DNA from 2 places in the Paenalkalicoccus suaedae genome. Region 2 is predicted to be linked to the other one. Evidence: riboswitches for the same ligand, from Rfam matches in the RefSeq annotation. Region 2 holds a riboswitch; the other holds the start of a gene.
What was found. Region 2 has a riboswitch for glycine ahead of FLK61_RS09850 (ACT domain-containing protein). Riboswitches for the same ligand answer to the same signal wherever they lie in the genome.
Positions count from the first base shown of each region.

Region 1: another riboswitch for glycine. It lies ahead of gcvT (glycine cleavage system aminomethyltransferase GcvT); the one in region 2 lies ahead of FLK61_RS09850 (ACT domain-containing protein).

Region 1 is NZ_CP041372.2:1,496,214-1,500,648, reverse strand. Features, by position in the region: gene gcvPB (aminomethyl-transferring glycine dehydrogenase subunit GcvPB) at 1-87, opposite strand, end outside; gene gcvPA (aminomethyl-transferring glycine dehydrogenase subunit GcvPA) at 84-1,436, opposite strand; gene gcvT (glycine cleavage system aminomethyltransferase GcvT) at 1,451-2,551, opposite strand; glycine riboswitch at 2,644-2,723, opposite strand; glycine riboswitch at 2,727-2,821, opposite strand; gene FLK61_RS08120 (DEAD/DEAH box helicase) at 2,946-4,435, shown strand, end outside.
Region 2 is NZ_CP041372.2:1,839,922-1,844,356, forward strand. Features, by position in the region: gene FLK61_RS09840 (hypothetical protein) at 277-870, shown strand; gene FLK61_RS09845 (PFL family protein) at 886-2,247, opposite strand; gene FLK61_RS09850 (ACT domain-containing protein) at 2,260-2,535, opposite strand; glycine riboswitch at 2,638-2,715, opposite strand; gene FLK61_RS09855 (serine hydrolase domain-containing protein) at 2,938-3,942, shown strand; gene FLK61_RS09860 (acyltransferase family protein) at 4,217-4,435, opposite strand, start outside.

The DNA.
Region 1 (4,435 bases), 340 kb from region 2:
CGAGACTTCTTCCGTGTCCATTTCAGGTAAACTATGACCGATACGTCCTTCCTTACTCAACTCAAAAATAAGTGCTTGGTTTTTCATGCCACAACCTCCCCAAGTGATGCCACTAGCTGATCAATTTCCTTTTTCGTTCGAAGCTCTGTCACGGCTAAAAGCATGTGACCTTCCTTCTCTGGATAAAAACGAGCTAGATCGAATCCTCCGATAATCCCTTTTTCAAACAGCTCTTGATTCACTTCTTTCACAGAACGCTTCACGTCAATGACAAACTCGTTAAAGAATGCCCCCGTTGTCACAACAGGTATACCTGCCGCTTCAAGCGCACGCTTGGCATAATTCGCCTTCTGAATGTTTTGCATCGCCATTTCTTTTAAGCCTTGTTTCCCAATTGCACTCATAGCGATAGAAGCACCAAGAGCGTTAAGCGCCTGATTTGAACAAATATTACTAGTCGCTTTTTCGCGTCTAATGTGTTGCTCGCGTGCCTGCAGAGTTAACACAAAACCTCTTTGTCCCTGGTCATCTGTCGTTTGGCCAACTAGTCGACCTGGTACTTTCCGCATTAGTTTTTTGGTGACAGCAAAATAGCCGCAGTGCGGTCCACCTAACTGCATCGGAATTCCGAACGGCTGAGCATCCCCAACAACTACATCTGCACCAAATGCTCCTGGCGGCTTTAAAACACCAAGACTTAGAGGATTGGAGGAAACAACGAGGAGGCTCTTCTTTTCAGAATGAGCAATTTTCTCAATCGCTGCTAAATCTTCAACTTCTCCTAAGAAGTTTGGATATTGAACGACTACACAAGCAGTGTCATCGTTATATTTTGCCTTTAAGTCCTCAAGGGAAGTTTGTCCGTCCTTTTCGTCAATCTCAATAACCGTTAAGCTCTGGCCAGAAGCATTCGTTTTAAGCACCTGACGCGCTTCGGGATGAACAGTTTTTGAGACAAGGATCGTCTTCTTTTTCGTTTCAGCAGCACTCATCATTGCTGCCTCTGATAAAGCTGTCGGACCATCATACATAGAGGAGTTCGCTAAATCCATTTGCGTCAATTCAGCAATCATCGTCTGAAATTCAAAAATCCCCTGTAGCTCTCCTTGTGAAATCTCCGGTTGGTAAGGAGTATAAGCTGTAAAAAACTCTGAGCGCAGTAGCATATGATTGACAACAGAAGGAATATAATGCTCATAGACACCAGCCCCTAAAAACGAGGGGAACTCTTTGACATGCGTATTTGCTTGAGCTAGACGGCTCATCTCTTTAACAAGTGCGGTTTCGTCCAAAGCTTCCTGTAGCTTTAAATCACCCTTAAATTTGATGCTGTCTGGAATATCCTCAAATAATTCATCCAAATTTGATACTCCGATAGTTTGCAGCATCTCTTTCTCATCTTGCTCAGTTAGTGGTAAATATCGATAGCGATTCATGATGATCCTCCTCTTTAGTTCTTCTCACGCTTATAAAATGGTGTAGCGACAACTTTTGCCTTCAAACGCTTTTTACGAACCTGCACGTCTACTTCCGTTCCAAGCTCTGTGAACACCGTCTCAATTAATGCAAGCCCAATATTCTTTTGCAAAGTAGGAGACTGCGTGCCTGACGTGACAAAGCCAATTTGTCTATCATTGTGATAAACCTCGTAGTCGGTTCTTGGAATTCCTTTGTCAATCATCTCGATTCCGACAAGCTTTCTTTGAAGCCCCTCTTCCTTTTGTTGCTTTAATGCCTTCTGCCCAATAGCAGCAGGCTCTTTTTCTGTTTTTACAACAAATCCAATCCCAGCCTCAAGTGGCGAAATTTCTTTAGAGAGCTCTTGACCATATAAGGCAAGCTTTGCCTCAAATCGGAGCGTGTCACGTGCTCCTAAACCACAAGGAACAAGTCCCTCCGCTTCACCTTCTTTTAGAAGCGCTTGCCAAAGCTCTGTCGCATCCTGAGGGTGACAATAGATTTCAAAACCATCTTCACCTGTATATCCTGTTCTAGAGATAAGTACTTTTTTACCAGCAAGGGTCACGTGATCTTTAAATCGGAAAAAGGAAATATCTGATAACTCCTCATCCGTCAAACGATTTGCAACCTTTTCCGCCATGGGCCCTTGTAGCGCTAACTGCGCATAGTTATCGGATACATCTGTTACTTCTACGTCCTCCGTTGCATGGTCTATTAGCCACTGCGCATCCTTCTCTTGATTAGAGGCATTCACCACTAATAAAAAGTCCGTTTCCGAGCGACGATAGATCACAAGATCATCCACTGTTCCACCATCTTCATAGCACATAGCTGTATATTGGCACTGATTATCCTTCATTTTACTAACATCATTTGTCATCATTTTTTGCAAGTACGTAATCGCCCCAGACCCTTTCACCTCAACCTCTCCCATATGAGAAACATCGAATAGGCCTGCCTTTGTTCGAACTGCTTCATGTTCCTCTTTAATAGAAGAAAATTGAACCGGTAAATCCCAACCACCAAAATCGATTGTTTTTGCACCAACACGTTTATACTCATCATAAAGTGGCGTTCGCTTTAACGTCATTCTTGCACCTCCATAAAATAAAAACCAATTTCACGTGATAAAAGCATCTTTTGCACAAAAAAAGACAGAGACACCCCTAAAAAGTAGTGTGTCTCTGTCTTTGTACCTGAGAGTTTCCCTCATAAAGGTTTCCCCATCGGTGCTCTGCTAAGTATCCAGATGCTCTCCAGAGTTGCGTCCAATAGAAGTCTCTTTTGCCTGAGAGATTCACGTCTCCGTTTGCTCCTTCGGCGTCGACTACGATGAGTCGCCCTCTCCCCCTATTGTCATTCGCAAATATTTACATAAATTTCTTTCGTTTGGTTCATACTATATACATCGTATCACTGAACGTAATTTCAAGGCAAGATACATTCTGTTTTTTTTGCATTTTCTGATTAGTGGAGGCGTTATCATGATTGATGTACTACTTAAAGATTCTTTGTCAGAAAAACTGACAGACCAGCATCCTATAACGACGTGGGATCAATTTACGTTAGCTTACGATATCAACGAGGCGCTACATAACCTCCCATTTGATGGAATCGTCTCTTTATCACACTTGCCAAATGTCACCTTACATGATTATCAACTTGACGCCTGTAAGCGTGTCCTTTTTGAATTAAACGGAAGCGCTTTGTTAGCGGATGAGGTTGGGCTTGGTAAAACGATTGAAGCAGGATTAATTTTAAAAGAGTATATGCACCGAAATATTGTGAAAAAGGTTCTGATACTTTGCCCTGCCTCATTAGTTTCTCAATGGGGAGAAGAGCTTCGCACAAAGTTTTTATTGCCGGCTTATGAGAAGAGAAAAGGCGTAGATTGGGAGACGTACGATATTATTATTTCCTCTATGGAGCTTGCAAAGCGTGAGCCTAATAGAGAGGCTATCTTAGCCATTAATTATGACATGATCATTATCGATGAGGCTCATAAGCTTAAAAATCATCAGTCTAGAAATCATCAATTTGTTCAGCAACTAAAAAAGAAATTTTGTTTATTGTTAACTGCAACACCTATGCAAAATAAAGTAAAAGAATTAATCCACTTAGTATCTATCTTACGTCCAGGTCTTCTCTCTGCTTCTCACGAAAAATCGTTAACAGATGACCAGATGAAAGCATTAGTTAAAAGCGTGATGATACGAACGAGGCGCAAGGATACCTCTATAGAGTGGCCGAAACGAATTGTCTCGACAACGTTAATTGACTTTTCGCCCGAAGAGACACAGGTCTATGAAAAGCTTGATGACTTACAAGCTGTTAACTCACTCCTCTCTTTAACTCTGAGACGGGAGTGGTGCTCAAGTAAATTTGCCGCATTAACAACCATGGTCAAAGCGCTAAAAGAAGAAAAGCTAGAAGATACAGGAGACCTTCAGGAGCTGTTAGCAGCTATGCAGCAGGTAGACCATCACGCGAAGGCTAAGGAAGTGTTAAATCAGATAAAAAGCTGGGGGTCTGATAAAGTACTTATTTTTACGGAGTATCGTGCAACCCAGCTTTATTTACAGGCATTTTTAACCCAAGCCGGGTATATATGCGTGCCTTTTAGAGGGGGTTTTAAACGAGGAAAGAAAGAGTGGATGAAACAGGTTTTTAAAGATCGTGCACAAATCATGATTGCTACAGAAGCAGGGAACGAAGGAGTAAACCTTCAGTTTTGCAACCGACTCATAAACTATGACCTTCCTTGGAATCCAATGCGGATCGAACAAAGAATTGGAAGACTCCATAGGCATGGTCAATCTAAAGATGTGACGGTCGTCCATGTCGCAGTTAAAGAAACGATCGAGGATCACCTATTATCATTACTGTATAAAAAAATTGGCTTATTTGAGGGCGTCGTAGGTGAAGTCGACACTATTTTAGAGGACGTAGCGCGCACGGACATAGAGTCCTATAT
Region 2 (4,435 bases):
TAAAAAAGGACGAAGAGATCTCCGCGGTACCACCTTTGTTGGTTTAAAACCCAGCTTAAAGGACAATTAACGCTTGCCGCACGATTATGATAAACTAGAGCAGGTTCGGTATGTGAGGCCTTATAGATCCTTGCAGCCTGTTGGGATCTACTCTCTTAAAGACAGTCATACCTACTATTCTCTACATAATAATATTACCTTATTATTTATACTTTTAGAGGTAATGTCAAGGAATAATTGCACAATTCTAAAAACAATTTAAAGAGGGGATTATGGATGCAAACGACTGTAAAAAAGCGTGATACACTTCTTCGAATGTTATTTATTTGTTTTGGAGCGCTCGTCTTATTTGGCCCATCGTTCCTGCTATTACTCACGCAGTGGATATGGTTTAGTCATGATTCTATTTGGTTTGTTGGCGCGCATTCCTCTTCATATATTTTACTTACAGCAGGATTTTTGTTCTTGCCAATTGGACTTTTAGCTTATTTTTATTTTAGAACGAAGGTAACGATACACATGCTAAGAGGGTACACCGTTTATTTAGTAGTGAGCTTGATTGGATTTATTTGCTTAAGCGCGGTCGCGCTTAATTCCTATTACTACATTACGGATCGTGGCATCACCTTTTCATCCATAAGCATGGTTGGAGAAAGGGAGATTCCTTGGAGTTCGATTGACACGCTTGAGGTGTGGATGACGGAAGAGACAGATGCGCAAGCAAATCACTACGTGTTAATGAGAGGGGAAGAGCAGGTATATCGATTTGAGGCGACGTCCTATACGAATCGCCATCGCGATCGAATGTTTAGAATGGTTACACTTACGCGCGGAGAAGTGAAATTTGTATACGAAGAAGAGGGAGAATAGCGCTCCCTCTTCTGTTTAGTTAATTAATGATTGAAGTGGTGCAGGGATTCGGCCACCGCGATTAATAAAGCGATCAGATCCGAATGGATTCATCGCAATAATCGGAGCACGACCTAGTAATCCGCCGAACTCGACCATGTCACCTTCTTGTTTACCTGGCACAGGAATAACGCGCACGGCCGTCGTCTTTTTATTGATCATTCCAATAGCCATTTCGTCCGCAATCATTCCAGAAATAGAAGCGGCAGAGGCGTCACCTGTGATCGCGATCATATCAAGACCAACAGAGCATACACACGTCATCGCTTCTAGTTTAGAAAGGGTAAGTGCGCCATCTTCGATTCCTTTAATCATACCGTTGTCTTCACTAACCGGAATAAATGCTCCGCTTAAGCCACCAACGTAAGAGCTCGCCATGGCGCCACCCTTTTTGACAGCATCATTCATTAAAGCAAGTGCTGCGATCGTACCGTGCGTACCGACACGCTCGAGTCCGATCTCCTCAAGAATTTCCGCCACGCTATCGTTCATCGCATTTGTCGGTGCTAATGAGAGATCCATGATACCAAATGGCACCTCTAAGCGTTCTGCTACCACTCGTCCGATTTGCTCTCCTGCGCGAGTGATTTTAAATGCTGTCTTTTTGATTACTTCTGAAACTTCGCCTAAGTCTGCATCAGGATAACGACGAAGCGCATGCAAGACAACGCCAGGACCAGAGACACCTACGTTTAACACAACTTCTCCTTCACCAGCACCGTGGAAGGCACCAGCCATAAAGGGATTATCTTCAACAGGGTTACAGAATACAACAAGCTTTGCATTCGCGATTCCGTTTTGATCTTTTGTCAGCTCCGCACCTTCTTTAATGATTTCCCCTAAACGTTTGACGCCGTTCATGTTGATTCCGGAACGAGTTGTCGCTACAGAGACAGATCCGCACACGCGGTTCGTATCACTTAGGGCTTCTGCTAATGCATCTAGTAAGACAGTGTCTCCTTTAGTTTCGCCTTTATGAATAAGCGCACTGAATCCACCGATAAAGTCTACTCCTAGCTCACTTGCAGCCTTATCTAGCGTTTTAGCAAGTAAAATAGCATCCTCTCTCGTAGCACTACCTAGTAGTTCAGCAGCTGGCGTGATGGAGATACGCTTGTTGACGATCGGAATACCATATTCGTCTGCGACTTGCTCCGCCGTTTTTGTAAGGTCTTTTGCATAGGACGTTATCTTTTTATACACAGCATCTCTCATATGCTCTTGATCATGTGAGATACAGTCTCGTAGGCTGATACCCATTGTTACCGTGCGAATATCCAGCTTCTCCATTTGAATCATGCGTATGGTTTCTTGAATTTCTTGAAATGCTAAGCTCATAGTATCCTCCTATTAAATGCGGTGCATAGAGCCGAATAGCTCTTCTCGTTGCATGTCAATTTTAAGCTTCATCTCTTCACTAATTGTATCTAGATTATCGTGGAGGCGGTGGAAATCCTCTACGTCCGAAATGTCGATAAGCATCATCATCGTAAAGAAGTCTTGTAAGATCGTTTGAGAGATATCAAGCACGTTTACATCATTCTCTGCAAGCATCGTTGTTACTTTCGCTATAATACCAACCTGGTCTTTCCCTACTACTGAAATTACTGCACGTTTTTGTTCCATTTTGCTGTCACTACCTTCTCGTTTTAATATGAAGTCTTCTTGATGCACAAAAAAAGAGACAAGGGTTGTCCCTAATCTCAACAGAAAAAAACCGGCTCCATGCCGATCGTTTCTGTCCTTGTGCCTGAGATTATGAACCCTTCGGCGTCGCTTAGATGCGAACTCTCCAGAATTTGCTCCCGCAGTAGTGACCCACTGCGCTCATCGCTCGTATTAATTTAACTAAACGTATCAGTTTTCTAAATGCTAGTCAAGGGAATGAGAAATTAATATCACTGTAATAGCAACCATTATAAGACCGTGATATGATCAAGTTATTGTAACTGACAGAGGATGATCAAGGTGTATACAAAAATCATAAAGGTATTGATTGTAACAATACTTGTATTGGTGGGATTATTTATGTACGTCTATCTTTCCATGGATTCGTCTTCTGAAACGACGTGGGAAACGCATGAATCACTAGAGTCCGCTGGATTTAATCCGGCAGCATTAGAGCAGGCTCGTAACTACTATGAATCATTAAATTCGACGGCTGCTATGGTTATTTATGAAGGCAAAGTGTTGTTCTCATGGGGAGACGTCACGAAGAATACAAATGCCCATTCCGTTCGCAAAAGCTTTATTAGCGCCTTGATCGGCAACGAAATAGAGAGAGGGACGTTAAGTTTGGAGCAAACGCTCGAGGATCTTTCCGTCGAGGACGATACACCCCTTACTTCTTTAGAAAAGCGGGCTAATTTGAGCCACCTGATGACCTCAAGCTCTGGCGTGTACTTGCCAGCAGGAGAAGAGTCGTTTGGTATGAGACTCTCGAGACCTGCACGAGGAAGTAATTTCCCAGGACAGCACTACTATTATAATAATTGGGATTTTAATGTATTAGGCACGATTTATAATCAGCAAACCGAGAGAGATGTGTTTGAGGATTTTTACGAAAACATAGCCGTTCCTTTAGGAATGGAGGATTTTAGTTTATCCAATACGTATTATAAACATGAGGACCGTCGCTCTAGGCACCCTTCTTACTTATTCCGTATGTCGGCGAGGGATATGGCACGCTTCGGACAATTGTACCTTCAAGAAGGGGAGTGGGAAGGAGAACAGCTTGTTTCGAAAGAATGGATCAAAGAGAGCACCTCGGCTCAAAAAACCGTCCCCTCTAATTCCGTGTTTGACTACGGGTATTTATGGTGGGTCTCGACAACACCACCATATAGTGATTTAGGCTTATACTCGGCAGTAGGCAGGTATGGACAATCAATCGACATTGTTCCAGAGCTTGATTTAGTGTTTGTACACCGAGTTGACTCCACTACTTTGACACATCAATTCACGCGCTCCAGCGTAAACGAACTGCAGCGACTACAGCTGTTGCAGTTAATATTAGATGCCAGAAGATCCTAATAACAGGCAGGAACTGACCAGGAGAGAGGTTGGTTCCTGTTTTTTTGGTTGGGGAAGGGGCTTCGATGTTTTTTTGTCGGATACGCGATTAAGGTGGAAATTCACGCAATTCAGGAGGGTATTCGCGCAATCAGCACCGAAATATGCGCAGACAGAGACGAAATTCGCGCAATCAACAAAGTTTCACTATTAATACCAGTCAATACCCTCTATAAACCCCACAACAAAGCCCCCCGCACCAAGCGAGGGGCTCACATTTACCTTTTTACAACTATCAAACCGAACTCGCCGGAGGTTTATACGGCGCTCCTATCTTACCGATTACAATATGACCATAAGGGATTTTATTTAATACATAGACAGTTCCGATTGATAACAGTGTACTAAACACAAAAAGAATCATAATATAAGCTACACCTAACGGGATCGGGTACAAACTATAGATGAAGTCGATTGCGAATATATAGAAGTAATGTAATAAATAAATGCCGAA